3 regions of the Kribbella sp. NPDC050281 genome follow, and region 2 is predicted to be linked to each of the others. Evidence: predicted binding sites of a transcription regulator. Region 2 holds the regulator's gene; each other region holds the start of a gene.
The links. The regulator HrcA, encoded in region 2, represses chaperone genes, less so after heat shock. The targets are predictions, from matches to a motif close to TTGGCACTCGNNNNNNNCGAGTGCCAA.

Region 1 (9,420 bases), on a different contig from region 2:
GAAGCCCGCATCCGTCACCCGCTCGGTCGGTGACATGGACAGCCGCAGCGGCGTGCCCGTGGTCATGTCGGTCGCCCACTCGTCGTAGATCGCGTGGGTGTCGCCCGGATCGCCCCGGTTCCACCGCACCGAGACGGAGTGCGGCGCCGACGGCTTCGAGGTCGTCAGGGTCATCGGCCTCGCCGTGCGGGCATCGAGCGTGACGGTGTAGTTCGGCGCGTGGGCGGACATCTTGGGCAGTCCGACGATGCTGATCTCTGACGTCGTGTCGCCGGAGCCGTCCGGTGTGGTGATGAGGCCGAAGACGTTGTAGTTGCCCTCAGGCAGCCGCAGCGTCCACTCCTTCTGGTTCGGTGAGAACAGCAGCTCCTCCGCGTAGTACCGTCCGTCGGCCTCCTGGTACGGCGCGACGCGAGCCCGGCCGCTCGCCGGCTTGCCGTTCCGGTCGAGCATGCGGATGGTCACGTCGACGGTGTCGTCCTGCTTGACGAAGCCGACGGTCGTCGCAAGCTCTACGCCGGAACCGGTCGCGGTGACCCGTCCGCTGTACTCGTCGGCCACCAGTGCGGTCGCATCCAGCTTCAGCGTGACGTCGGCCGATGCGCCCGCCGCGATGGTGGTCGTGGCCGGTGTGACGGTCACGCCGGGCAGGTCGGTGGCCAGATCGAGGGTCACCGCAGTCTCGGAGTGGTTCTGATAGGTCAGCGTCTTCTGCTGCCGCAGTTGGTCGGCGCGGTAGGGCCGAGTGATGTGCCCGAAGCTCACCACGCCTTGGTCGACACTGATCTGCTGGGCAGTGGCCCGAGCGAGGTCGACCGCTCCTGCGCCCACGGTGAATGCCGTGCTGCGTTCGACCGGATCGGCGCTGGAGGCAAGGGTTGCCTTGAGCAAGCCCGGCGACCACTCCGGGTGCTCCTGGTGAAGGACGGCAGCCGCACCGGCGGCGTACGCAGCAGAGGCAGAGGTGCTGGCAGCAGACGCGTAACCGCCACCCGGGTAGGCGCCGATGACGCCGAACGCCGGTGCGACGAGCTCAGGCTTGATGGCCCCGCGGTCTGCCATGACGCCGTGCCTCGCCCGGTCCCACCAGTTGCCATGGTTGGTGCCGCCGACGGTGAGGGCGGCTGGAGCCGCACCGGGTGCGACCACGTTCGTCGTCCCTGGTTCGGCATAGCTCTTGGAGCTCGTCGGTACGACGAACAGGGCGTCGGACTGCCGGCCGAGGTCGTCGACCGCCTGGGTCAGCGGATCCTCGCCACGGGTGATGCTGCCGGCGACGTTGACGTCGATGACGTCGGCCCCCGAGTCCACTGCCCACTGCAACCCGGCGATGGCCCAGGACTCGTAGCCGGCACCGGTGTCGTCGAAGACCTTGCCGACCGCGAGGTGAGCGCCCGGGGCGGCACCGGCGTACTGCCCGTCGGACGCGGCGCCGCTGCCGGCGGCGAGCGACGCGGAGTGTGTGCCACTGCCGAACCGATCGGTGGTGTCGTTGCCGCCGGTGAAGTCGCGGGTCAGGTCGATCCGGCCGGCGAAGTCCGGGTGAGACGCGTCGATGCCGGTGTCCAGGACCGCGATCAGGGAACCTGTTCCGTCGTACGCGCTGGTGGTCTTCGTCGCAGCGGAGTCCTTGGTGCCTTTGGTGAGCGGCGTGCCGACCGGCCGCGTGCGGGCGTCCAGCCACACCTTCTCGACGTCGGGCCGCTTCTGGATGTCGGCGAGGAAGCCGGTCTTGGCGTCCTTCGGCTGGCTGACTGCCTTGAAGGTCGCGCCGGTGCGGTACGAGACGATCAGCGGAAGCGTGCTCCGGTCGTTGTCGCCGTACCCCTGGCGCACGAGGGCGCTGACGTCGAAGAGCCGCCGGTCGAGTTTGCCGGCGGCCATCAGGTCCAGCGCCGAGGCCGGCTCGACGTACACGTCGCCGTCCTGGAGATAGGTGTGGGTGCCGGCGTTGGAGCTGCCGGGCGCGGTGGTGACGACGGTGGCTTGCTGCTTGCCGTCTGCCAGGGTGTCGAGGCGTACGACGTCACCGGTCACCAGTGTGACCAGGTCAGTCCTGGTGACCGCGGCTGACGGTTCGTGCGCGGCGGTTGGCGCGGCCGCGGCGCTGCCGGTTGCTGTCACTGGCGCGAGGGCCAGCGATCCGGCGAGGGCGACGGCGGGAAGTAGTCGTGGGAGCACGCTTTGGAACGTAAGGAGCCCGGAGGGATACCGGCAATCGATCCGGCTGGCGAGAACTCGTCATGACGGGAGTCGGTCGCCGATGCAGGGCGGCAGGGTGACGGTGGTTGTGGTCACCCTGCCGCGCTGCGTCCGGGGGTGGCTGCGCCGGGGTACGGCGCAGGGGTGGTCACGCCGCCGGGGGCTTGCTGTTGTTGTCGTCGTAGATGCGGGAGGCGATGTCGGCCTCGGGGGAGTTGGGCTGGTTCACGGACTGCTGGACGTTCTGCCAGACCGCCTTGCCGTCGGCCTCGGGGATCACGATCCACGCGACCGCGTAGCCGAGCAGCGCGGTGCCGCCGGTGATCAGGGTCAGGCCGACGATGGTGAGGCGGACCAGGGTCACGTCGATGTTGAAGTACTCCGCGAGCCCGCCGGAGACACCCGACAGCATCCGCTGGGACTGGGACCGGCGGAGGACCTTGCCGGAAAGGTTCTGGAACGGTGCGTTGGAGTTCGTCATGGCTCTACTCTCCCGCCCGGAGGCGGTCCGCCACATCAGGATCGGTACCGACCCGACCCCTGGCCTGACCCCGGTGTCCCTGACCCGGCGGCCCTTACCACTTTCGGCCCGGATCAGCGGACGTTCGGACTGTCGGTGGCCGCATTTACCGTCGGGGGATGGACGCGCAGACGGTGCTGAAGGTGATGCAGGGGTTGCCGGGGACGGAGGAGCACGAGGGCTGGGCCGGCCAGCCGGCCTTCAAGGTCCGCAAGAAGGGTTTCGCCTACATGTCCGAGGACGAGAGCAGGCTGATGCTCAAGGCGCTCCGCGAGGAGCAACAGGCGCTGGTCGCGGAGAACCCAGAGGTCTACTCACCTTCCTGGGAGGGCGGCCGGTTCGCCTGGCTGGAGATCGACCTGGCCGCGGCTGACGACGACGAGGTGCAGGAGTTGATCACCGAGGCCTGGCGCCTGACCGCACCGAAGTTCCTGGTCGCCCAACTCGAGTCCAAGGTCTAGTCGAGGAGCTTGCGGACCAGGACCCACTGCGGGCTGGTGCGGCTGACCTCGGTGAAGCCGGCGTCCAGGAAGACGGACAGCGGGCCGCGGTAGAGATCCGCTGACGGAGTGCGGTCGGCCAGTGTGGTGTCGACCGCGCAGCCCTCCACGGACGGAGCGGCGTACTCGCGGGCCATGGCGACGGCGCCGGCCGCCAGTTCACCCGCAACGCCCTTCCGGCGCTTCCCGACCGGTACGACGAAGCAGGTGACCACCCACGAGTCGGGGTGGTCCGTCCGCCAGTGGGGTGAGGCCACGACCCGTGGGTACGACGTGCGTGGGGCGACTGCACACCAGCCGATCGGTGTATGGCCGTCGTACGCAAGGACGCCGGGTGGTCGCTCACCGTGACACACCTGGGAGCGCAAGCCCTGGCGATTCTCGTCCGGGGTGGCGTCGGACCAGGCACGGCCGCGGAGGCGGAAATACTGGCACAGGCAGCGCGACGGATCGCCGCGCTCACCCATCACCGTTGCCACGTCCCGCCACGAGTCCGGACCCGCCGGTCGCACCTCCACCATGCGCATACGGTAGCGAGGACCTGGCTTGCACTCGTTTGGGGCGAGTGCTAATACTTGGTTAGCACTCCATGGGTGAGAGTGATAATGCTCGTGCTCGTGGAGTGGGACAGAAGACGGCCTCGATGAGGTGCTGGGACTGTGGCGGGACGTGACCGCTGCGCTGCCGGTGCCGTCCGTCGCGGGCATCCGGCCGGCTGAACCACCAAGACTCGACGCGGGAGGACTCGCGGAGAATGCCCAAGCTGATTTCTTTCAACGAAGAGGCGCGCCGCGGCCTCGAGCGGGGTATGAACACCCTCGCCGATGCCGTCAAGGTGACGCTTGGCCCGAAGGGCCGCAACGTCGTCCTGGAGAAGAAGTGGGGCGCCCCCACGATCACCAACGACGGTGTCTCCATCGCCAAGGAGATCGAGCTCGAGGACCCGTACGAGAAGATCGGGGCCGAGCTCGTCAAGGAAGTTGCCAAGAAGACCGACGACGTCGCGGGTGACGGCACTACCACCGCCACCGTGCTGGCTCAGGCTCTCGTCCGCGAGGGACTGCGCAACGTCGCCGCCGGCGCCAACCCGATGGGCCTGAAGAAGGGCATCGAGAAGGCGACCGAGGCGGTCAGCGAGCAGCTGCTCAAGCTGGCCAAGGACGTCGAGACCCGCGAGCAGATCGCGTCGACCGCGTCCATCTCGGCCGCTGACAACCAGGTCGGCCAGATCATCGCCGAGGCGATGGACAAGGTCGGCAAGGAAGGCGTCATCACCGTCGAGGAGAGCAACACCTTCGGCCTCGAGCTCGAGCTCACCGAGGGTATGCGCTTCGACAAGGGCTACATCTCGCCGTACTTCGTGACTGACACGGAGCGGATGGAAGCGGTCCTGGACGACCCGTACATCCTGATCGTCAACAGCAAGATCTCGAGCATCAAGGACCTGGTCCCGGTGCTGGAGAAGGTCATGCAGACCGGCAAGGCCCTGGCCATCATCGCCGAGGACATCGAGGGCGAGGCGCTGGCCACCCTGGTCGTCAACAAGATCAAGGGCACCTTCAAGGCCGTCGCCGTCAAGGCGCCGGGCTTCGGTGACCGCCGCAAGGCCATGCTGGTCGACATCGCCGTCCTCACCGGTGGCGAGGTCATCTCGGAGGAGGTCGGCCTCAAGCTGGACTCCGTCGACCTGGAGCTGCTCGGCCAGGCCCGCAAGATCGTCGTCACCAAGGACGAGACGACCATCGTCGAGGGCGAGGGTGACGCCGACCAGATCTCCGGCCGGGTGAACCAGATCCGCGCCGAGATCGAGAAGTCGGACTCCGACTACGACCGCGAGAAGCTGCAGGAGCGGCTGGCCAAGCTGGCCGGTGGCGTTGCGGTGATCAAGGTCGGCGCGGCCACCGAGGTCGAGCTGAAGGAGCGCAAGCACCGCATCGAGGACGCCGTTCGCAACGCGAAGGCGGCCGTCGAGGAGGGCATCGTCGCCGGTGGTGGCGTGGCTCTGCTGCAGGCGTCCGTGGCGGCGTTCGAGAAGCTGGAGCTCGAGGGTGACGAGGCGACCGGAGCGCAGATCGTGCGCCACGCCGTCGAGGCCCCGCTGAAGCAGATCGCGATCAACGCCGGCCTCGAGGGCGGCGTCGTGGTGGAGAAGGTCCGCAACCTCCCGACCGGACACGGCCTGAACGCCGCGACCGGCGAGTACGTCGACCTGATCGCGACCGGCATCATCGACCCGGCCAAGGTGACTCGTTCGGCGCTGCAGAACGCGGCGTCGATCGCGGCCCTGTTCCTCACGACCGAGGCCGTCATCGCCGACAAGCCGGAGAAGGCCTCGGCCGCTCCGGGTGGCGCGCCCGACATGGGCGGCATGGACTTCTGAGCTAGGAAGTCCGACAGCACACAGCAGGACAAAGGCGGTCCCGGGTCCCCACCCGGGACCGCTTTCCGTTGTGGGTGGGGGGTTGTGGGTGTGGGGAGGTCCGACAGCGCACGGCAGGACAAAGGCGGTCCCGGGTTCCGACCCGGGACCGCTTTCCGTTGTGGGTCAGGTGCCGGTGATCAGGTGGGTGGCGAGGACGGGGGAGAAGGTGCCGAGGGGGACGGTTGGGGTGAGTCCGCAGAGCCCGTCGGAGGTTCCGGGTGTGGTGAGCCAGAGCAGCAGATCGGCGGGGGTGCCGGTTGTCGGGCTGGACTCGTCTGGTGCGGCGCCAACCTGCGGCGGGGCGCCCAGCTTTCGGCCGGTGGGGTTGCACCAGGTGCCGTTGGAGCCGTTGCCGTTGCGGCTGGTGTCGATGACGAACTCACCGGCGCCGCCAAGCGCCGCCTTGATCGCGGTGCCCCTCGCCGCGGATTCCTCGGTCGTGTAGTAGTTCGACGTGTTCAGCGCGAAGCCGCGGATCTTGCCGATGTCGACCAGCCGCAGCCGCCGTGCCATCTCCTTGGTCTCGAGCGTGGTCGCCGTACCGGCGTCCATGTAGGCCCAGGTGTTCGGGTTCTTCGTCGCGAACTGGTTGGCGGCGTACTTGAGCAGCGCGATCCGCGCCGGCCGGTCCTTCCTCGACAGGCAGTCGAGCCGTGCCAGCGCGTCCGGCTCAATCACCACGATCGCCGGCCGGGCACCGATCCCGTCGGAGAACTGGCTGATCCAGGTCCGGTACGCCGACGGCGACTCGGCCCCACTACTCCAGCGACCACCGCAGTCGCGGCCCGGGACGTTGCCCGCGACAAGCACCGGCAGCTTGTCCAGCGTGTCGGCGGCCGCGGTGTACGCCGTCACGGCCTGCTTGACGTCACCGCTCGTACGACCGAACCACCGCGCACCCGCCTGGTCTGCGATCCTGGTCTTGATCTCGGTCGCACCTGGGTGCCGTCGTACGTAGCCGGCCGCGCTGGAATCCGGATCGACGAAGAAACCGCTGGTCAGCTTGAGTGGGTTGCCGGTCGCGACGGCCAGCCCGGGTGCGGGCCGGCCGCCGGCGACCAGTCCGACGGCGAGCAGGCCGATCACGACCGTGCGCAAGGTCGACATCGAGGATGAGTCCTTCCGTCAGGGGCGGGATGGTTACTCAACGTGTCGACGACAGTACCGTCGCAGGTGGGGACTAGCTCTCTTCGTCGACCTCGCAGAACGACGCGTAGTGGTCGGCGGTGTAGTAGACCTGCGCGGGGTCGGTGGTCGCGCCGCCACCGATCAGCCGGCGCGCGCCGCGGTCGGGCGATCCAGGCGTCTTGACGGTGTACTCGTGGTAGTAGCCGGTCGACTCGTCCGGCAGGATGCCTTCCCGGTTCTGGAACACGGTGCCGTCCTGGCTGTACGGGAACGGCCCACCGGAGTGGATGAGTTCGAGCGTGTCGGAAGCCTGCGACGGCAACGAACTGAGCGCACAGTCCGGAACAGCGGCGACGGACTGCGCAGGGACGGTCTGGGAGTGCGTCGGTACGGCGTACGCCGTGGAGCCGAGGGTGGTCGCGGCGACGAGGGTGAGGGCGGCGATGAGGGTTCTCATGCCCGGAGGCTTCCCTGCTCAGGCGACCGCGGTACATCCCAACTGTGAATAACAGTTGGACTATGACCCCGTACTGGCTCTAGTGTCTGGCCCGGCGAGAGTACATTCCGCAGCGGAAGGAGCGACCGATGAGCACACCGACTTGTTTCCCGGCGCGACCGATCCGCTCGCACAGCTCGCACTGAGCGGAAGCGCGCCTCCTGCTGGAGGATCTGTGACCATCCGCACCATCGTCGAGGCTGACCTCGACACCATCCGCACTCTGATCGAGCAGAAGTCCGTCAACACCGTGACGGCCGAGCGCTACGGCGAGTACGTTGCCGAGGGCATGTATCGCGACGACTGGACCTGGGTCGCCGAGGAGAACGGCGAGATCCAGGCGCTCGCCATCTGGTGGGGCGCGCCCGACGAGGACCACCCGTTCAGCATCGACGGCCTGTACTACGCCGGCGACGGCGACCCGGTGCCGGTCTGGACGGCGCTGATCGAGCAAGGCATCAAGGCACGGCCGGCCGATGCCGAGCCGCCGGAGTACCACTTCTTCCTGGACAGCGACTGGCAGGACCAGCCCGACGTCGTCGCCGCGCTGGAGCCGCGCTCGCGTGCGGTCGCCGCGGTCGGGCTGACTCAGATCACCGACCGGCTGCGGTACGAGTGGAAGCCGGAGTACGGACTGCCTGAGCGGTCTACCCGAGTGCGGTTCGAACCGGCCGATGACGAGGCGTTCGTCCAGGTGTTCGCCCGCGTCAGTGAAGGCAGTCTCGACGCCGCGACCGCGCGGGAGATCGCCCGGCTCGGGGTCGAGGGCGCGGCCCGCGACGACCTCGCCGTGTACAAGTCGATGCCGGGTGAGCGGAGTTGGTGGCGGCTCGCGTACGACGCCGACGGCAAGCTGATCGGGTTCGCGATCCCGTCGGCCAATGCGGGCGGCCCGGTCGTCGGCTACCTGGGTGTGGTGCCCGAGCACCGGGGGCACGGGTACATCGATGACTTGCTTGCCGAGATCACCCACCTGCTGGCCGAGACCGGCGCCGAACACATCCGCGCGGACACCGACTTCGGCAACGTCCCGATGGCCAAGAGCTTCGAACGCTTGGGATACCGGAACTTCGCGGTCCGCAGAGTCCTGTCCTTCCCGGAGGTCTGAGCGCTGCCCCTCGGCGCTCCCAACTGGGTGAGCCGAGGGGCAGACGGCCGCCGTTCCGGCCCCTATGCTCCCTGACATGTCAGAGAGCCCCGGTGCCTGCCCGGAGTCAGGGAGGCCCGGCGATGCGTGACATCGCGCTCATCCTGCACGTCGTCGCGGGAGTGGTGGCGGTGGTGTTCGGCCCGCTCGCGATCGTGCTCACGTTGCGGCGGCATGGGCTGACCTGGGCCGGTGAGGTCTACCACTGGGCGATCGCAGTGGTCTGCCTGACCGCACTCGTGCTGGTGCCGTACGACTGGTCGCAGTTGTGGGTGTTCTGGCCGATCTCGGTCGCGACGTACCTGTTCGTGTACCTCGGCCAGCGGGCCGCCGAAGCACCCGGCGGACTGTGGTACCGCGGTGTGCTGCGCGGCTACGGCGGTGGCTGGATCGCCTTGTGGACAGCGATTGTGGTGGTGAGCCTGCCGCATCAGGCCTGGTCCTGGGTGCTCCCGATCGTGGTCGGCTCCGCCGTCGTCGAATGGCTCTGCTTCAAGCCGTCGCCGGGCTGGACCCACGAGGCCCAGCCCGGCAACTGAAGGCGTCTTCCAGCTGCTTCAGCGAAGTGGTGTGAAGAACGATTGCAGGTCGGAGGTCAGGAGGTCGGGGACCTCCATCGCGGCGAAGTGGCCGCCGCGCTCGTACTCGTTCCAGTGCTCGATCTTGCCGGCCGGGTCCGCCAGGCCGCGGATCGCGCTCTCGGCACCGAACACCGCGACTCCGGTCGGAGGCCCGCTGACCTCGTGGCCACCCCAGCCTTCCGAATCACCTTGTGCCTGCTGCGCGACCATCGCCTTCCAGGCCCGCATGCCGTCGTACACCGCATGTGCCGACGATGCGCCGGAACCGGTGAACCAGTACAGGCTGATGTTGGTCAGCAACTGATCCCGGTCGACCGCCTCGGTCGGCAGCGGGTGGATCGGGTCGGTCCACTCCGCGAACTTCTCCACGATCCAGGCGAGCTGCCCGATCGGCGAGTCGTTCAGCGAGTACGCCAGCGTCTGC
Region 2 (9,420 bases):
CACAGGCGACCTCGCTGCCGAAGGACCGCCGCGGTACGCCGGAGCCGATGGTGAAGGGAACCCTCGTCCCGGTCTACTGGCTCGGCGACAAGACCGCGGTCCGTCCCACTCCGGGAGCGACGACCAAGGCCACACCGAAGGTCCGGCTCTACCGCACCTGGGCGAAGGTGAGTGGCCGGCCCGCCGTCGAGGCGGTCCGGATCATGACGTCCAAGCAGCCCGGCGACCCTGACTACTACTCCGTGTGGCGGGGCGCCGAGATCAACACCGTCACCAGGTCCGACGGCACGGTCACCGTCGACTTCAAGCGGCTCCCGACGACGAAGCTCGACCCCGAGACCGCCGACGTGGCCGCCCAGCAGCTGATCTACACGGTGCAAGGCGCCCTCGACGACAGCAGCCAGCAGGTCCAGATCACCCAGGGCGGCCAGGTCGGTGCCCGGCTGTTCGGCCAGGTCGACACCAGTACGCCGCTCAGTCGCGCCCAGGCCGCCAACGTCCAGGCGCTGGTCTGGATCACCTCCCCGGCCCAGGGTCAGTTGACCAAGTCGATGGTCACCGTCGAAGGCACGGCCGCGGCGTACGAGGCGACGGTGAACTACGAGGCCACGAACCTGAAGACCCGCGAGGTACGGAAGGGCTACACGAACACCAAGGAGGGCCAGAAGTTCACGCCCTTCGCCTTCAACCTCAAGCTCACCCCCGGCCCCTGGCAGATCGAGGCCTTCCTCATCTCCCCCGGCGACGGCTCCACCACCGACGTCGACTCCAAGACCATCGAGGTCCGCTAGCAGGTTGTTTGCTCGCTGACCGGTTCTTTGACGCCGGCGATGAAACAACCCGCCAGCGGCAAGTCCGGATGCTAAGCCCAGCGGGAGCGCGAGAGGAGCGCGGCGGCTGCGGCTACGCCGGCGGTTGAGGTGCGGAGGACCGTGTCGCCGAGGCGGATGGGCTCGGCGGCGAAGGTGGCCAGCTCGGCCGGGGCGATGCCGCCTTCCGGGCCAATGACGATGACGATGTCGCCCTCGGTCGGGAGCTCGAGCGAGGCGAGCGGCGTCTTGGCTTCCTCGTGCAGTACGACGGGGAGTGCTGCGGCGGAAAGTAGTCGCGCGACCTCCGGCGTACTCGCGATGGGCTCCACGGTGGCGAACCAGGAACGGCGGGACTGTTTGCTCGCCTCGAACGCCCAGGCCTGCCACTTCCCGTACGTCTTCGCGGACCGCTCGGGGTTGTTGCGGAACTGACTCCGCTCCGCGTTCCACGGGACGATCACATCGACCCCGACCTCGGTCAGCATCTCCACCGCGAGCTCGGCCCGCTCCCGCTTCGGCAACGCCTGCACCACCACCAACCGAGGCAAAGCCGCCGCCTCGTGCCCACGCTGCTGCACCGACACGGTCACCCCGGCCTTGGACGCAGCCGTCACCGGGCCTTCGGCCCACGAGCCGCGACCGTCGGTCAACCGAATGCGCTCACCCGGCCCGATCCGCCGAACCACCGCCGCATGCCGGCCCTCCGGGCCGTCCAGGGTCAGTTCGTCGCCCACGAGTTCCGGCGCGAAGAAAACGGCAACGCCCACCAGCCCATCACCTTCCCGCGAGGCCGGCGGAGCCGGCCAAGCCTGTTTCAGTGGGCGCCGAAGGCGTCGCGGAGGCGGCCGAAGACGCCCTTGTGGGCGGCTTGGACCTGACCCTGGGGACGCTCCTCGCCACGAGCCTCGGCCAACTGCCGGAGCAGGTCGACCTGGGAGTCGTCCAGCCTGGTCGGAGTCTCGACGATGACCTGGACGATCAGGTCGCCGCGACCCGCGTGCCGCAGGCGCGGGACACCACGAGCCGTCAGTGTCATCGCCGTCCCGGACTGCGTGCCGGGCCGGATCTCCAGTGGCGTGGTCTCGCCCTCCAGCGTGGGCAGGTCGATCGTGGTGCCGAGCGCGGCCGCCGTCATCGGCAGCGTCACCGTGCAGTGCAGGTCGTCGCCGTTGCGGGTGAAGATGTCGTGCGGCTCGACCTCGATCTCGACGTACAGGTCGCCGGCCGGGCCGCCGCCGGGGCCGACCTCGCCCTGGCCGGACAGCTGCACCCGGGTGCCGCTGTCGACGCCACCGGGGATCTTGACCGTGACGGTCCGGCGGGACCGGACCCGGCCGTCGCCGGCGCACTCGACGCACGGGTTCGGGATCGTCGTACCGAAGCCGCGGCAGTTCGGGCACGGCCGCATGGTGCGGACCTCGCCGAGGAACGACCGCTGGGTGTGGGTGACCTCGCCCCGACCGTGGCAGATCTCGCAGGTGACCGGCTCGGAGCCGGCCGCCGCACCGGAACCCGAACAGGTCGGGCACAGTACGGCGGTGTCGACCTTCAGCTCCCGGGTGGTGCCGAATGCGGCCTCGGCCAGGTCGATCCGCAGCGGGATCAGTGCGTCCTGGCCGCGCCGGGTCCGCGGCCGCGGCCCGCGGGTGGCCCCGCCGGTCTGGCCGAAGAAGGCGTCCATGATGTCGGTGAACGTGAAGGCCTGGCCGAAGCCCGCGCCGCCCGGGCCGGCGCCCGCGGTCGCGAACGGGTCACCGCCGAGATCGTGCAGCTGCCGCTTCTGCGGGTCGCTCAGCACCTGGAAGGCGCGGCCGATCTCCTGGAACTTGTGGTGGGCGTCCTCGGAGTCGTTCACGTCCGGGTGGTACTGGCGTGCCAGCTTGCGGTACGCCTTCTTGATCTCGTCCGGCGTCGCGTCGCGGCTGACGCCCAGGACGGCGTAGTAATCGGTGCTCATACTCCAGACCAGGGGTTGGGTTCAGTCATTTAGGTGTCCGCCAAGATCTGGCTGACGTAGCGCGCGACGGCCCTCACGGCGCCCATCGTGCTCGGATAGTCCATGTGGGTCGGGCCGACGATGCCGAGCGTGGCCAGCGCCTCCGACTTGGACCCGTAGCCGGTCGCGACCACCGAGGTGGTGGCCAGTTCCTCGAACGGGTTCTCGTGCCCGATGCGGACCGTCAGGGTCTGCGGGTTGGTGGCCTCGCCGAGCAGCTTGAGCAGAATGACGTGCTCCTCCAGCGCCTCCAGCACCGGCTTCACGTTCCGCTCGAAGTCGTCGCCGTACCGGGTCAGATTGGCGGCGCCGCCGACCGCGATCCGCTGCTCGCCGACCTCGTCGGTGAACGTCTCCAGCAGCGTCGTCACGATCGCCGCGACCAGTGGCCGGTCCGCCGGGGCGAACAGGTCGGTGACCGCGGCCAGGGACGTGGTCGCCTCGGTCAGCCGCTGCCCGGAGAGTGCGGTGTTCAGCCGCGAGCGCAGGTCGGCGATCAGTTGCTCGTCGACGTCGTTCGTCTGCTCGACGATCCGCTGCTCGACCCGGCCGGTGCTGGTGATCAGCACCAGCAGCAGCCGGCGCGGGGTCATCGTGACGACCTCGATGTGCCGGACGCTGGAGCGGTTGAGCGACGGGTACTGCACGATCGCCACCTGGCGGGTGATCTGGGCCAGCAGCCGGACAGTACGGCGTACGACGTCGTCCAGGTCGACCGCGCCGGCCAGGAACGAGGTGATCGCCTTCTTCTCCGCCGGCGACAGCGTCTTGACCGTGCTCAGCTTGTCGACGAACAGCCGGTAGCCCGCGTCGGTCGGGATCCGGCCGGCGCTGGTATGCGGCTGGGTGATGTACCCCTCCTCCTCCAGCGCAGCCATGTCGTTACGCACGGTTGCCGGCGACACCCCGAGGTTGTGCCGGTCCACCAGCGTCTTCGAGCCGACCGGCTCATGGGTCGCCACGTAGTCCTCGACGATGGCGCGGAGAACATCCAGCTTGCGATCGTCCAGCACGCGCACCACCTCCCTCGCCTCGACGTACGACTCAGTGACCCTTGGCACTCAGTTGAAACGAGTGCCAGTCTACCGAGCCGTAGTAGCTCGCACCGACGCGTGACGGCGTGGGACGGGTCTCAAGCAAGCTCGGGGGACGCTCCCAACGGTACGGGCGCGGGCCGGGTGACTGTGCTCGCGACATCCACTGGCTGGTCCTGGGCTGCCGCTTCGAGCAAGGACTCGAGTACGTCGAGCACGTGGTAGGCCAGTGCACCGTCGGCCCGGTGCGGCTGACCGGTGCGGACCGCCCGGGCCATGTCCGCGACCCCGACGCCCCGGCCGGCTCCGGCGTACCCACCGGCGACCGGGACCTCTGCCCAGTCGCGGTTGGCAGCGGTAGCGATCTCGACCTTGCCATCGAACCCGTTCGGGTCGGGTACGGACAGGCTGCCCTCGGTCCCGTGCACCTCGATCCGCGGCAACCGCGTGGCCCAGATGTCGAACGACATCAGCACCGTGGTCAGCGCACCCGACTCGTGCTCCAGTACGCCGGTCACGTGCGTCGGCACCTGGACCGGGAATGTCTCGCCGGCTCGCGGACCGGTGTGGATCTTCCGCTCCTGCTTCGACTGACCGGCCCGCGCGGTGACGCGTCGTACCGGACCGAGCAGGGTCACCAGGCTCGTGACGTAGTACGGGCCCATGTCGAGGACCGGACCACCGCCGGGCTGGTAGTAGAACTCCGGCGCCGGGTGCCACAGCTCGTGCCCGGGCGTGACGAACGACGCAGTGGCAGCCGTCGGTACGCCGATGTCGCCGCGGTCAATGACAGCCCGGGCGGTCTGGGTGCCAGTGCCGAGCACAGTGTCCGGCGCGCAGCCGACACGGAGGTTGTTCGCGGCGGCGTACTTGAGCAGCGGCTCCGCCTCGGCCCGGTCCACGGCCAGCGGCTTCTCGCCGTACACGTGCTTGCCGGCTTCGAGCGCGGCCTGGTGCACCGGCGCGTGGGCGGCGGGGATGGTCAGGTTCAGCACGATCTCGACGTCGTCCGCGGCGTACAGCTCGTCCGGGGACATCGCGCGGACGGCAGGGTTGCTGTCGGCGATCGCCTGCGCGCGGCTGATGTCCAGGTCGGCGACCGCGACCACATCGACGCCAGGCAGCTTGGCCAGGTGGTCGAGGTAGGTGCCGGAGATGACGCCCGTACCGACGATGCCGATGCCCGTCACTTGCTCGCCCACAGCAGCCCCCGCTCGACGATGGTCCGCACCTCAGGTACTTCGAGGTCGTCCAGCTTGTGGCCGACGGTGCAGACGAAGACCTTGCCCGCGCCCCAGGTCCGGGTCCAGACGGCCGGCATCACGGCACCCTCGATCCACGGGTAGTCCGGATGCGAGCGGAACGTCGTCGTGGCGAGCACGGTGTTGGTCGGGTCGTAGTGCACGTAGTACTGCTCGGTGTGGACGTCGAAGTGGGTGATGCCCTCGACGATCGGGTGTTCCGCGACGACGTCGACGCGGTAGTCGGTGAAGCCGTGCGGGTGCGAGATGAACTGCCCGCCGGTGATGAAGCTGTAGTCGGCGTTGGCCCGGAACGAGTCGACGATGCCGCCGTGCCAGCCGGCGAACCCGGTACCGCGGCGGATCGCGGCCTCCAGGCCCTTGAAGTGGTCGGCGTCGATCTCGCTCATCGTGACGCACTGCAGCACCAGGTCGGTGCCGTCCAGGTCGAGGTAGCTCTCGGTGCTGTCCGAGACGGTCACCTCGTAACCGTTCTCTTCCAGGAACGGGATGAACAGGTCGGTCGCCTCGACCGGCGAGTGCCCTTCCCAGCCGCCCCGGACCACCAGTGCACGTCGTGTCGTCACGCCGACCGCCCTTCGAAAGTTTCGCTGCCGAGTTCGGAACCGTTGCGAACCGCCACCGTGACACTAGGCGCCGCCCGACCGCCCTTCAAGTGCGATTCCGTCCCCTGGATGCGACGGGACCGGTGGTCGGAGGGGATGTATTCGGCAAGTAATCTCGCTCCCATGAGTACGTGGGCCGAAGTCGGCGATCGTTGCTGGGTCCGCCGGTACGACGAATGGGACCTCAACGTCGGTCTGGTCGTCGGGGCGGACGGTGCGCTGGTGATCGACACCCGGGCGACGACCGAGCAGGCCGAGGAACTGCGGGACCACATCCGCGAACTGACCGATCAGCCGGTGCGCTGGGTCGTCAACACCCACGCGCACTTCGACCACGTCGCCGGGAACAGCGTCTTCGATCAGGCCGAGGTCATCGCCCACGAGAACGCCGCGACGGCCGCCGAACTGACGGCGCAGACCTTCGCGGTGGCGAGGGTGGTCGATCTCGGTGACCGCAGGGTCGAGTTGCTGCATCTGGGGAACGCGCACACCGATGGCGACGTGGTGGTCGTCGTACCGGATGCGGACGTGTACTTCGTCGGCGATCTGATCGAGGAGTCGGCGCCACCGTCGTACGGAGAGGACTCGTTCCCGCTGGAGTGGCCGGACACGATCGACCGGGTGATCGGGATGCTGTCCGGCTCGTCGAAGGTCGTCCCTGGTCACGGCGCGGTCGTCGACGCCGAGTTCGTGCGCGACCAGGCCGGCGACCTCGGCACCGTCGCCAACACCATCTCCGGTCTCCACCACGGCGGCACCCCGCTGGAGCAGGCTCTCGCCCACACCGACGACTGGCCGTGGCCGCTCGAGAAACTCCAGGACGCGATCAAGCGCGGCTACGAGGCACTCGGCACCCCGCGCCGCCCGACGCTGCCCCTGCTCGGCCCCGGCTGATTACCGCAAGTGCACGGGTCGGGCGATCAAGTTGTAGTTGTCCGTTGACACCGCGTCAGGTTTGCCGCACTTTGTTGCGAAGTGCGGCGCGAACCACGACCGGATGGGGTGGCAACCATGACCACGATCGAGCAGACCACTCATCCCGACGGCAGAGTCGAACTGGCTGATCCCGCCGTACTCGCGGACAGCCCGTACGCCAACGCGGAGCTCGCGCCGACCCGATTGCCCGAGCGGCACTGGACGACGTACAACTATGCGGCGCTGTGGATGGGAATGGCGCACAACATCCCCAGCTACCTGCTGGCCGCGGGTCTGGTCGCGCTCGGGATGAACTGGCTGCAGGCGTTCATCACGATCACGCTGGGGAACCTGATCGTGCTGGTCCCGCTGCTGCTGAACAGCCACGCCGGGACGAAGTACGGCATCCCGTTCCCGGTCTTCGCGCGCGCCTTCTACGGCGTCCGCGGCGCGAACTTCCCGGCCCTGTTGCGCGCGTTCATCGCGTGCGGCTGGTTCGGCATCCAGACCTGGATCGGCGGCCAGGCGATCTTCGTGATCGTCGGCGAACTGTTCGGCAACGGCTGGACGGAGGCGTCCGCGGTCGGCGGGCACCCGTGGACGATGTGGCTCAGCTTCGCGTTCTTCTGGGTGCTCCAGATGGTGCTGATCTGGCGCGGCATCGAGGGACTGCGGCGGTTCGAGAACTGGGCGGCGCCACTGGTCACGGTCGCGTTCCTGGCGCTGATGGTGGCGATCCTGGTCAAGGCCGGCGGGTTCGGCCCGATCCTGTCGCAGCCGTCGAAGCTCGGCTGGGATGCCGACTTCTGGAAGATCTTCGCGCCGTCGCTGATGGGCATGATCGCGTTCTGGGCGACGCTCAGCCTGAACATGCCGGACTTCACCCGGTTCGGTAAGGGGCAGCGCCAGCAGGTCGTCGGCCAGATCATCGGCCTGCCGACCACGATGTCGTTCATCGCGCTCGTCTCGATCATCACCACGTCCGGCACCGTGCTGGTCTACGGCACGGCGATCTGGGACCCGGTCGAGTTGACCCGCCGGTTCGAGAACCCGGTGGTCGTGACGATCGGCCTGGTGATGGCGATCCTGGCGACGATGTCGTGCAACGTGGCGGCGAACGTGGTCAGCCCGTCGTACGACTTCGCCAACGCCGTCCCGCGCTGGCTGAACTTCCGGACCGCCGGCCTGGTCACCGGCGTGATCGGCGTCGTGATCCAGCCGTGGCGGCTGATCTCCGACCCGTCGATCTACATCTTCGTCTGGCTGTCCTTCTACGGCGGCCTGCTCGCCTCGGTCGCCGGCGTACTGATCGCCGGGTACTGGCTGATCGACCGCACCAGCCTGTACCTCGCTGACCTCTACCTACCGGGCGGCCGCTACTGGTACTCGGCCGGCTGGAACTGGCGTGCGGTCGTCGCCACCGTCGTCGGTTCTGTCCTCGCCGTCGGCGGCGCGTACTCGAACCCCGGCGCCGGCCCGTTCCCGGAGGACGGCCTGATCCCCTTCCTCAAGCCGCTCTACGACTACTCCTGGGCCGTCGGCCTGGTCGCCGGCTTCCTCACCTATCTCCTGTTCACGATCGCTTCCACGTCCCGCCAACCCACCACAACCCAAGCCGCTCCCACGTTCTAACCCACCCCCTATCCCTCCCCCGTCTGCTGGGCTGACCCACCAGATGGTGGGTTGGCCACCGGCACGCGCCTGGCCCCTCCCCCGTCTGCTGGGCTGACCCACCAGATGGTGGGTTGGCCACCGGCACGCGCCTGGCCCCTCCCCCGCCTGCTGGGCTGACCCACCAGATGGTGGGTTGGCCACCGGCACGCGCCTGGCCAACCCCCCGTCTGCTGGGCTGACCCACCAGACGGCGGTAGCGGGTCTGTGGGGAAAGGGTGTGTGGCTGAGGTGGAAGGGAGGGGTGGGCGCATACGGTTGGGCGGTGGCTGACAGGTATGGGAACGACGTACTGAGTGGGGACTGGCGCAAGCCCAAGAACGGGCGGACCGTCGAGGTCGAGATCGAGAAGGGCATGGTCGTCGAGGAGCCGACCTCGGGGTTCGTCGGCGCGATCGTGCGCTGGGAACACGGTGTGGTCGATCTCGAGGACCGGTTCGGGAAGGTCCGCACGTACCCGCTCGGGCCTGGGTTCTGGCTGGACGGCAAACCGGTCAGCCTGAAGCCGCCGAAGAAGGCCGGGCCGGCGAAGAAGACGCGGACCGCGTCCGGTTCGGTGGCGGTGGACAACGTCCGGGCGAAGGTGGCCCGGGCCAGCCGGATCTACGTCGAGGGCCGGCACGACGCCGAACTGGTCGAGAAGGTGTGGGGCGACGACCTGCGGATCGAGGGCGTCGTGGTCGAGTACCTCGAAGGTGTCGACGACCTGCCCGGAATCGTCAACCGCTTCCAGCCCGGTCCGGGCCGCCGGCTCGGTGTTCTGGTGGACCACCTGGTCGAGGGGTCGAAGGAGTCGAAGATCGCGGCCCAGGTGACCAACCGGCACGTGCTGGTGGTCGGGCACCCGTTCATCGACATCTGGGAGGCGGTCAAGCCGTCGTCGGTCGGGATCAAGGCCTGGCCGCGAATCCCGCACGGGCAGGACTGGAAGAAGGGCGTGCTGCAGTCGTTCGGCTGGCCGGCCACCGATCAGGCCGATGTCGCCGCGGCCTGGAAACACATCCTGTCGAAGGTGACCAGCTTCGCCGATCTCGACCCGGCGCTGCTCGGCCGGGTCGAGGAGCTCATCGATTTCGTGACGCTGGACTGATCTCCGGCATCCGCCGTTCGACCCAGGCCTGGATC
Region 3 (9,420 bases), on a different contig from region 2:
CCGGTCCGGGCGCTCGCCGAAGGAGCACGTCAGCATCGAGCAGCTCGGCCGCGACCTGCACGGGATCATGGAGGAGTTCGCGCCGACCGGTCCGGTGATCCTGATCGGCCACTCGATGGGTGGCATGTCGATCATGGCGCTGGCCGAGCAGCATCCGGAGCTGTTCGCTGACCGGATCATCGGGATCGGGCTGTGCTCGACCAGCGCGGGCGGCCTGGACCAGGTTCCGATCATCGTGCCGGGCAAGCTCGGGATGATGCTCCGCACCCTGGCTACCCCGACGGTGTCGGTGCTGGCGCGGATCCCCGACGTGGTGGAGCGCAGCCGGAAGGCCGGGACGGACATCAGTTACCTGCTGACCCGGAAGTACTCGTTCGGCTCGGAGGTACCGCCGGCATACACCGAGTTCGTCAACGAGATGATCGCGGCGACGCCGATCTCGGTGATCGCGGAGTTCTACCCGATCTTCGCGCTGCACGACAAGTTCGACTCCCTGGAGCCGCTGCAGAAGGTGGAGTGCGTGGTGATCGGTGGCGACCGCGACCACCTGACGCCGTTCGCCCACGCCGAGGAGATCGTCCGGCGGGTACCCGGCGCGGAGCTGGTCGAGGTGAAGAACTGCGGTCACCTGGGCCTGATCGAGCACCACGATGAGTTCACCGCCGCCCTCCTTGGCATGATCGAGCGAGCCGAACAATCCCTGGGACACACATGACCGACCTGCACGTAACGGACGCGACGTCCGACCACGTCGACCAGATCGTTGCGGTGATCCACCACGCGTTCTCCGCGCGGCGGGTGCTCGACCCGCCGTCCACCGCCCTGTCCGAGAACGCGACCACAGTGGCCACGGCCATCGCGCAGTACGGCGGTCTGCTGGTTCGCAGCAACGGTGTTCCGGCCGGCGCGATGCTGTTCGAGGAGACCGAGGACGTGCTGAACCTGCGTCGCGTCTCGGTCGACCCGCGGCACCAGGGTCACGGGGTCGCGTCCGCGATGGTCGGGTGCGCCGAGGAGGTCGCCGTACAGCGGGGGTTGAGTCGGGTCCAGTTGATCGCTCGGGTCGAACTGCCCGACACCGTGGAGTTCTGGCGGCGACGCGGGTACTCGCTGGTCGAGCAGCAGGATCACAACCTGATCCTCGCGAAGGCGATGCCGATCGAGCTGACCGTGCCGACGGCCGACGACATGCGGGCGATCGGCGAAGAGCTCGCGGGCCAGTTGCGCGCGGGCGACGTACTCGTGCTGTCCGGCGACCTCGGCGCGGGCAAGACGACGTTCACTCAAGGTCTCGGTGCGGGACTGAAGGTGCGCGGTGACATCACGTCGCCGACGTTCGTGATCTCGCGGGTGCACCCGTCGCTGGCCGGCGGTCCGGCGCTCGTGCACGTGGACGCGTACCGGCTGGGTGGGATCGCCGAGTTGGACGACCTCGACCTGGACGCGAGCCTCGACGACGCGGTCACGGTGGTCGAGTGGGGTCACGGTTTGGCCGAGTCGCTGGCGCCGGACCGGCTGGACATCGTGGTCACTCGTGGCGACGACGACACTGATGAGACCCGCGAGCTGAGGATCATCCCGGTGGGGCCGCGCTGGGCCGCATCCGGTGTTCGGGTGTCCGTACTGGAGAAGAACTGACATGTTGCTTGCCTTTGACACCTCGAGTGCGGCCGTCACCGTTGCGCTGGCCGATCCGCTGAGCGGTGAGATCGTCGCGTCGTCGACGACCGTCGACGCGTTGCGGCACGGTGAGCTGCTCGCGCCGGCGATCGCCGCGGCGCTGGAGACCGCCGGCTGTACGGCGCGCGACCTGACGCGGATCGCGGTCGGTGTCGGTCCTGGCCCGTTCACCGGACTGCGGGTCGGACTGGTCACTGCCCGGACCATGGCCGACGTACTCGGGATCGAGGTTGCCGGCGTCTGCAGCCTGGACATCCTGGCGCGGCAGTCGTCGCTGACGCTGCCGGTGGCCGTCGCGACCGACGCGCGGCGCAAGGAGATCTACTGGGCTCTGTACGACGGCCCGGCCGCCGACGGAAGTCGGCGTCGCCTGGAAGGGCCGGCGGTGGATCGCCCGGCCGAGGTCGCACACGTGCTGTCGGGTCTCCCGGTGATCGGCCGGGGCGCGGTCCTGTACGGCGAGGCGCTCGGTGTGACGGACGTCGATGTGGCCGAGTACCCGTCGGCCGAGGTGCTTGCGACGGGCGTTGCGACCGGGACCCTCGACGTCGTCGAGCCCGACCCGCTGTATCTGCGCCGGCCCGACGTGACGATGTCCGCCGGGCCGAAGAGCGTGCTGCCGAAGTGAGACCAGCCATTCGACCGGCGACCGCGGACGATCTGCCCGCTCTGGTCGCGTTGGACGAGGTGTGCTTCGGGCCGGACGCCTGGAGTACGGTCTCGTGGACGACCGAGTTCGACCGGCTGTCCGAGGATCGGGTGATCCTGGTCGCGGACGAGGGCGCGGCCGTCGGGTACGTCGTACTCCTGGTGCCACCGGTCACGCTGGACGTGGTCGAGTTGCTGCGGATCGCGGTGACTCCGGCCGAGCGCCGTACCGGGATCGGCGGGCAGTTGATGACGGCGGCGCTGGCGCGCTGCGCCGGCCGGACCGTGTTACTGGAAGTTGCTGCGGGCAATCAATCGGCTGGTGGGCTCTATGAAAGCTTTGGTTTCCAGGAGATCAGCCGGCGGCGCGGGTACTACGCCGGCGGTGAGGATGCGGTGATCATGCGGTGGCGGGAGGAATGGTGATGGCGAACGAGCCCTTCATCCTGGGGATCGAGACGTCGTGCGACGAGACCGGGGTCGGGATCGTCCGCGGGCAGACGCTGCTCGCCGACGCGATCGCGTCCAGTGTCGAGGAGCATGCCCGGTTCGGCGGCGTCGTACCGGAGGTGGCCAGCCGCGCGCACCTGGAGGCGATGGTGCCGACGATCCGGCGTGCCTGTGAGACGGCCGGGATCGAACCGACCGACGTCGACGCCGTCGCGGTCACCAGCGGTCCAGGCCTCGCCGGTGCGCTACTGGTCGGAGTGGCCGCGGCCAAAGGGCTCGCGCTGTCGCTCGACAAACCGCTGTACGGCGTGAACCACCTCGCGGCGCATGTCGCCGTCGACACCTTGGAGCATGGCGATCTGCCCAAGGGCTGTGTCGCCATGCTGGTGTCGGGCGGGCACTCGTCGTTGCTCGCGGTCGAGGACATCACCGAGGGCGTGCTGCCGATGGGGAGCACCATCGACGACGCCGCGGGCGAGGCCTTCGACAAGGTCGCGCGGGTACTGGGTCTGCCGTTCCCGGGTGGTCCATATGTCGACAAGGCGGCACGGGACGGTGGCGACCGGCTCTACGTCACGTTCCCGCGTGGGCTGACGTCGCAGCGCGACCTCGAGCGGCACCGGTTCGATTTCTCCTTCTCCGGTTTGAAGACCGCGGTCGCGCGCTGGGTCGAGGCGCGGCGTCGCGACGGTGAGGACGTGCCGGTGAACCATGTCGCCGCGGCCTTCCAGGAGGCGGTCTGCGACGTACTGACCCGCAAGGCGATCGACGCGTGCAAGGACCGCGGCTTCGAGCACCTGTTGATCGGTGGCGGTGTCGCGGCGAACTCACGGCTGCGCGTGATGGCCGAAGAGCGGTGCTCGGCGGCAGGCATCGCCGTACGGGTGCCGCGGCCGGGGTTGTGCACCGACAACGGCGCGATGGTGGCAGCGCTCGGCTCGGAGCTGGTCCGGGCCGGGAAGTCGCCGTCGTCGTTGGGGTTGCCGGCCGACTCGTCGATGCCGATCACCGAGGTGCTGAACAAATGAAGTGGACACACCCGCACGGGTTCGAGGCCGACGACGACACGTCCCGGATCGACGTCGACGTGGTGCACGGCTTCCTGAGTACGTCGTACTGGGCGCCAGGGATCCCGCGGGAGGTCGTGGCGCGGTCGATCGCGGGGTCGCTGAACGTCGGAGTGTTCACGGCGGACGGGGCGATGGTCGCGTTCGCTCGCGCGGTGACGGACCGGGCGACGTTCGCATGGATCGCGGATGTGTTCGTGGTGCCTGAGCAGCGCGGGCATGGGCTGGGGAAGTTCGTCGTGGCCACGCTGCTCGACCATCCCGAGTTGCAGGGTGTACGTCGCGTCATGCTCGGGACCGAGGACGCGCACGAGCTCTACCGGCGGCACGGTTTCACCGAGCTCGCCGCCGACGGCCGCATGATGGGCATCCGTCGGGACCCCGCAGACATCTACGGCCGCCCATGAGTGGTCCTGCTGTGGATTTGGTCTGGCATCCTGCCGGGGCGACGGATCTGGTGCTGCTGGCTCATGGCGGGCAGGAGAATTCGACCGCGGTTCCTCATCTGTGGCGGGCGCCGATCCTGCGGATGTGGCCGTTCGCTCTCGCCGCCCGATCGGCTGTTCCCACGGCTGCGGTCGGCATGCTGCGCTATCGGTATCGCGGGTGGAACGGGTCCGCCGCCGACTCTGCCGTTGATCTCCGGGCGGTCCTCGACGAGCTGCCACCGGTGATCCGGCGGGTGGTGCTGATCGGGCACTCGATGGGTGGCCGGGCGGTCGTGGCCGCAGGCAATCATTCTCGGGTGGCCGGCGTACTGGGCTTGGCTCCTTGGCTGCCCGAGGGCGAGCCGCTGACCGCGCTGCGTCCGCCGGTGACGTTCGCCCATGGCACGGACGACACGATGACCGATCCGCGCGCGACCGCCGCGTACGCCGAGCGCCTTCGCGCAGCCGGCAGTCCGGTCACGATGTATGCGCTCGCCGGGGAGGGCCACGCCATGCTCCGTCGGCCGACCGACTGGAACACCGTGGTCGCCAACTTCACCACCACTGCCCTGAACGCCACAGCACCGGCCCTCGGCACGGACGGCCCGCGCATTGAGTCACTCCCGCAGTACGGTCCGAAGGCGTTGTTGCCGATCGCGGTCGGGTCGATTGCGGTGGCACGCTTCCGGCTGCCGGTCGTGGAACGGTTCGAAGTGCACTGCAGTGCGGGGAAGAGCACGGCAGCGGGCAGAGACCTGGGGTGACTTCGCCGCCTGCTCCCCAGGTGAACGGTCAGCGGCCAACCGGTTCTGCCACCTACCCTGCCGAACCCAGGTGAACGCCCGACTGCACCCGCATGACACTCAGTCGACGTCCGCCTCCTCAGACCGGACGTCGCCCGTTTAGTGGCGGATCCCCGGGGAGTGCAGCAGCAGACGCAGCACCTCGCCTACCGGCAGGTCGCCCGGGGACCCGCTCGCGAGATCGATCATATGTTCGAATGCACTCACTACGCAAGTCCGGCGCGAAGGGAGTTCACAGCATGCCAGCCAGCAAGGACAGACTCCGATGGGAAGGCCTCCCGGAGCCCGTGCGTGCGCTGATCGAGGAGCTTGCCGGCGGCCGAGTCGCGTCCGCAAAGAACTGCGCCGGCGGCTACTCGCCCGGACTGGCGTCCCAGCTCGACCTGGTCGATGGACGGCGTGTGTTCGCGAAGGCGATCTCCAGCGAGGACTGGCCGATCGAGTACGCGATGTACGTCGACGAGGCGCGCATCACGACGCGACTCCCGTCCGGTGTGTCCGCGCCCCGTCTCATCGGCACAGCGTCGTACGGCGCCTATCTGGTTCTCGTCTTCACCTACGTCGACGGTCGCGAACCGCAGTATCCGTGGCGACCGGACGAGCTGGAGCGGGTCCTGGAGGCGATCACCGCACACCCGGCGCCGGACGGTCTGCCCACTGACTTCCCGCGACTCGGCGGCTGGCGCGAGGCGCGCGACGTACCCGGCTGGGATCGTGCTCACCTGATCGCCCTGGAGGACCGTGGCCTGGAGGTTGTCCAGGGCAACGAACTCGTGCACGGCGATCTCTACCCGCACAACATCCTGCTCGGCGCCGAGCAGGTGTACTTCGTCGACTGGCCGCACGCCCGCCGCGGATCGGCGTCCCTCGACGTGATCGCTCTCCTGTCCACCGCCGCCTGGCACGGCCTCGATCCCGAGCCGTACGCCGCCAATCATCCGCTGACCGCCCGGCTCGACCCTGACGACCTCACTGCCGTTCTGGCCGCCCACGCCGGCTTCTGCATGAAGGGCGCCGGCCCTGGCCCGATCGGCGAGTACAAGCAGGGCCTGGGCCTGGCAGCGCTCGAATGGCTCAGGGCTCGATCTTGACCCGGCGGCAGGAGTAGGCGACGGCGTCGCGACCGATGCGCGTGATGATCAGCGTGGCGGACTCCGAGCCCTTCGGAGCGAGCTTCTTCCGGAGCTGGGCCGGGTCGACGTCCACCCCGCGCTTCTTGATCTCGAGCGTGCCGATGCCCTGCGTGCGGACCCAGGATCGCAGTGCCTTCTCCTTGTACGGCAGCTCCTCCACCACCTCGTACGCCGACGCGAGCGGGGTCGGCACGAGCTTCGGTGCGGTGACGTACGCGATCCGCGGATCCAGCAGCCACCCGTCAACCGCGGCGGCCACCGCGGTCACCAGACCGGCCCGCACAACGGCACCATCCGGCTCATAGATGTACCGCTCGACCGGACCGCTCTCAGCCTCGGGCGCATCCGCCACACTCACGCCACTGGGCAGCAACGTCGCCCGCCGCGGGGTGCCGGTGTACAGCGCCCCGGACCAGAGCGCGGCCTCCTTCACGTCACCGGCGTCGGAGATCCACTCCGCCTCGACGCCCTCGGGTACGGCGTCGTGCGGGATGCCAGGCGCGACCTTCACGCAGGCAGTGCGCTGCAAGAGCTCGGTGACAAAGGTCCACGGCGGTGAGTAGGCATTGTGGTCGAACACGCGCCGACCATCAGCGCGTCGAGCGGGGTCCGCGAACACCACGTCGTACGGCGTGAGCTCGGTGGACTCGGCGTCGCCGACCATGACCTCACCGGGCAGACCGAGGGCGGCCAGGTTGGCGCGGGCTGTAGCTGCGGTCTCCGGGTCACGTTCGACGCCGGTGACCCGTAGACCGGCGCGGGCCGCACTGATCAGGTCGCCACCGATCCCGCAGCCCAGGTCGACCACACTGCTGCCCGGCAAGGCCGCTGCGATGCGTGCGGCCCGGTGCGTGCCGACCGTGGTCCTGGTGGCCTGCTCCAGACCGTCCGGGGTGAAGTACATCCGGGCCGCATCCGCTCCGAACTTGGCGACGGCCCGGTGCCGCAGCGATGCCTGAGTGACCGCGATCGTCACAAGCGTCGCGTCGTACCTGCGCCGCAGCCTCTCGACCAGCTGCAGCTCCTTGCCGGGCTGGTACGCCGCACAGGCCTCAGCGAGTACCTCGGTGCCCGACCCGTCCAGCAACGCGGTGACAGTCACCCCGCAACTTTAGAGCGGGCTCGAGCAGCTCCTGCTCCAGCTGTTGGTGGCAGAGGAGTAGAGGCGCCAGTTCATGGCCGCGCGGGTCTTGGGGCCGTAGATGCCGTCCACCACGAGCTTGTGCTTGCGCTGCACCGTCTTGACCACTGCACGGGTGTTGCTGCCGTAGATGCCGTCGACTGCGAGGTGAGTGCCGTAGCAGAAGTTCAGGTTGCGCTGCAGGACCTGGATGGCGGTGTCGGGGTCGCCGTACACGGTGGAGCCGCGATTCGGGTCGTCGCCGTACATGAGGTTGCAGGTGGTGCTCTTGCTCGCGTAGATCGACGGCATCGGGATGCCCCAGCTGCTGTTGACCGGCACCAGGATGGCCGCGCGGCACTGTGGCAGTGCGGCCGCGGCCTTGGTCTCTGCCTCGGCGGACGTGCGGGTCGCGTCGGTCGACTGATCGGCCGGAGCCTGCTCCGCCGGCTGATCTGCGGCGGGAGCTCCAACGCTCGGGGTGGCCGGCTGGTCCTTCGACACTCCGGCGGCGACCGCTCCGGCGGCCACTGCGACCACTGCGGCAAGGACCGCTATCGTGCGCCCGGACAGCTTGGGTAGAGACGGGAAGCTGATGGCCATGGTCGCTCCTCGGACCCGGTGGGAAGCCCTCCTGTGGAAACGGTCGCACGGCGACGGGGGTCAGGCCCAGCGTTCGGCCACGATCCGTACCCGGCCGGTCACAGACTCCGCCGACAGAGGAAGTCTGGCACTCGAGTTGACCGAGTGCTAATCGCGGCCTAGATTCGGTGTTGGCACTCTCCACCCGAGGGTGCCAGCGGTCCGGCCTCTGACCCCCGCGACGGCAGGGGAGCGCGACCACCCTGAACTGCAGACAAGCAAATCGACCGTGGAGGTCAGCAAGTGTCGGTCACGATCAAGCCGCTCGAGGACCGCGTCCTCGTCGCGCCGCTCGAAGCCGAGCAGACCACGAAGTCCGGCCTGGTGATCCCGGACACCGCCAAGGAGAAGCCCCAGGAGGGCGAGATCCTCGCCGTCGGCCCCGGCCGCATCGACGACAACGGCAACCGCGTCCCGCTGGACGTCGCCGTCGGCGACAAGGTCATCTACTCCAAGTACGGCGGCACCGAGGTCAAGTACGACGGCCAGGACTACCTGATCCTGGGCGCCCGCGACATCCTCGCAGTCGTCAGCAAGTGACGGCCGCTCGCTGTTCCTGACTGACACCGCCCTGGTGCCCTCCCGGCGCCGGGGCGGAGTCGGTCCGGGGCAGCGAGCTCGGAACTGCTGTTACGAAGCGCGAATTTCAGAGAGGGACTGGATTTTTCATGCCGAAGATCCTCGAGTTCGACGAGAACGCTCGGCGCGCGCTGGAGCGCGGCGTCGACAAGCTCGCGAACACGGTGAAGGTGACGCTGGGGCCGAAGGGCCGCTACGTCGTCCTGGACAAGAAGTGGGGCGCCCCGACCATCACCAACGACGGTGTCACCGTCGCCCGTGAGGTCGAGCTGGACGACCCGTTCGAGAACCTTGGTGCGCAGTTGGCCAAGGAGGTCGCCACCAAGACCAACGACATCGCCGGTGACGGCACCACCACCGCGACGGTGCTGGCGCAGGCACTGGTGCACGAGGGCCTGCGGGCCGTCGCGGCCGGGGTCAACCCGATGGGCCTGAAGAAGGGCATCGAGGCGGCCGTCGAGGCCGTGTCGGCCAAGCTGATCGAGACTGCGCGGCCGGTCGACGACAAGGGCGACATGGCCCACGTCGCCACCATCTCCGCCCGGGACGCCGAGATCGGCGCCCTGATCGCGGACGCGTTCGACAAGGTCGGCAAGGACGGTGTGATCACCGTCGAGGAGTCGAACACCTTCGGGACCGAGCTCGAGTTCACCGAGGGCATGCAGTTCGACAAGGGCTTCATCTCGCCGTACTTCATCACCGACGCCGAGGCCGGCGAAGCGGTGCTGGAGGACCCGTACATCCTGATCCACCAGGGCAAGGTCTCCGCGATCGCGGACCTGCTGCCGCTGCTGGAGAAGGTCGTGCAGTCCGGCAAGACCCTGCTGATCATCGCCGAGGACGTCGAGGCCGAGGCCCTGTCCACCCTCG

Region 1: groL (chaperonin GroEL) is a predicted target of HrcA. The motif match lies at 3,768-3,794, and genes of this name have one in related genera.
Region 3: groES (co-chaperone GroES) is a predicted target of HrcA. The motif match lies at 8,057-8,083, and genes of this name have one in related genera.

Annotation. Positions count from the first base shown of each region.
Region 1 is NZ_JBFAKS010000011.1:50,596-60,015, forward strand. Features, by position in the region: gene AB0I34_RS14145 (S8 family serine peptidase) at 1-2,181, opposite strand, end outside; gene AB0I34_RS14150 (PspC domain-containing protein) at 2,351-2,683, opposite strand; gene AB0I34_RS14155 (MmcQ/YjbR family DNA-binding protein) at 2,842-3,183, shown strand; gene AB0I34_RS14160 (hypothetical protein) at 3,180-3,743, opposite strand; gene groL (chaperonin GroEL) at 3,977-5,602, shown strand; gene AB0I34_RS14170 (glycoside hydrolase family 6 protein) at 5,768-6,751, opposite strand; gene AB0I34_RS14175 (ribonuclease) at 6,825-7,229, opposite strand; gene AB0I34_RS14180 (GNAT family N-acetyltransferase) at 7,444-8,376, shown strand; gene AB0I34_RS14185 (hypothetical protein) at 8,499-8,954, shown strand; gene AB0I34_RS14190 (epoxide hydrolase) at 8,973-9,420, opposite strand, start outside.
Region 2 is NZ_JBFAKS010000018.1:118,698-128,117, reverse strand. Features, by position in the region: gene AB0I34_RS21070 (Gmad2 immunoglobulin-like domain-containing protein) at 1-791, shown strand, start outside; gene AB0I34_RS21065 (16S rRNA (uracil(1498)-N(3))-methyltransferase) at 863-1,579, opposite strand; gene dnaJ (molecular chaperone DnaJ) at 1,627-2,769, opposite strand; gene hrcA (heat-inducible transcriptional repressor HrcA) at 2,799-3,821, opposite strand; gene AB0I34_RS21050 (Gfo/Idh/MocA family oxidoreductase) at 3,941-5,044, opposite strand; gene AB0I34_RS21045 (ThuA domain-containing protein) at 5,029-5,670, opposite strand; gene AB0I34_RS21040 (MBL fold metallo-hydrolase) at 5,833-6,603, shown strand; gene AB0I34_RS21035 (NCS1 family nucleobase:cation symporter-1) at 6,721-8,256, shown strand; gene AB0I34_RS21030 (DUF3097 domain-containing protein) at 8,561-9,385, shown strand; gene AB0I34_RS21025 (DUF3376 domain-containing protein) at 9,360-9,420, opposite strand, start outside.
Region 3 is NZ_JBFAKS010000011.1:2,331-11,750, forward strand. Features, by position in the region: gene AB0I34_RS13910 (alpha/beta hydrolase) at 1-715, shown strand, start outside; gene tsaE (tRNA (adenosine(37)-N6)-threonylcarbamoyltransferase complex ATPase subunit type 1 TsaE) at 712-1,638, shown strand; gene tsaB (tRNA (adenosine(37)-N6)-threonylcarbamoyltransferase complex dimerization subunit type 1 TsaB) at 1,640-2,308, shown strand; gene AB0I34_RS13925 (GNAT family N-acetyltransferase) at 2,305-2,754, shown strand; gene tsaD (tRNA (adenosine(37)-N6)-threonylcarbamoyltransferase complex transferase subunit TsaD) at 2,754-3,806, shown strand; gene AB0I34_RS13935 (GNAT family N-acetyltransferase) at 3,803-4,252, shown strand; gene AB0I34_RS13940 (alpha/beta fold hydrolase) at 4,264-5,037, shown strand; gene AB0I34_RS13945 (phosphotransferase) at 5,316-6,167, shown strand; gene AB0I34_RS13950 (class I SAM-dependent methyltransferase) at 6,151-7,311, opposite strand; gene AB0I34_RS13955 (peptidoglycan-binding domain-containing protein) at 7,321-7,932, opposite strand; gene groES (co-chaperone GroES) at 8,215-8,511, shown strand; gene groL (chaperonin GroEL) at 8,640-9,420, shown strand, end outside.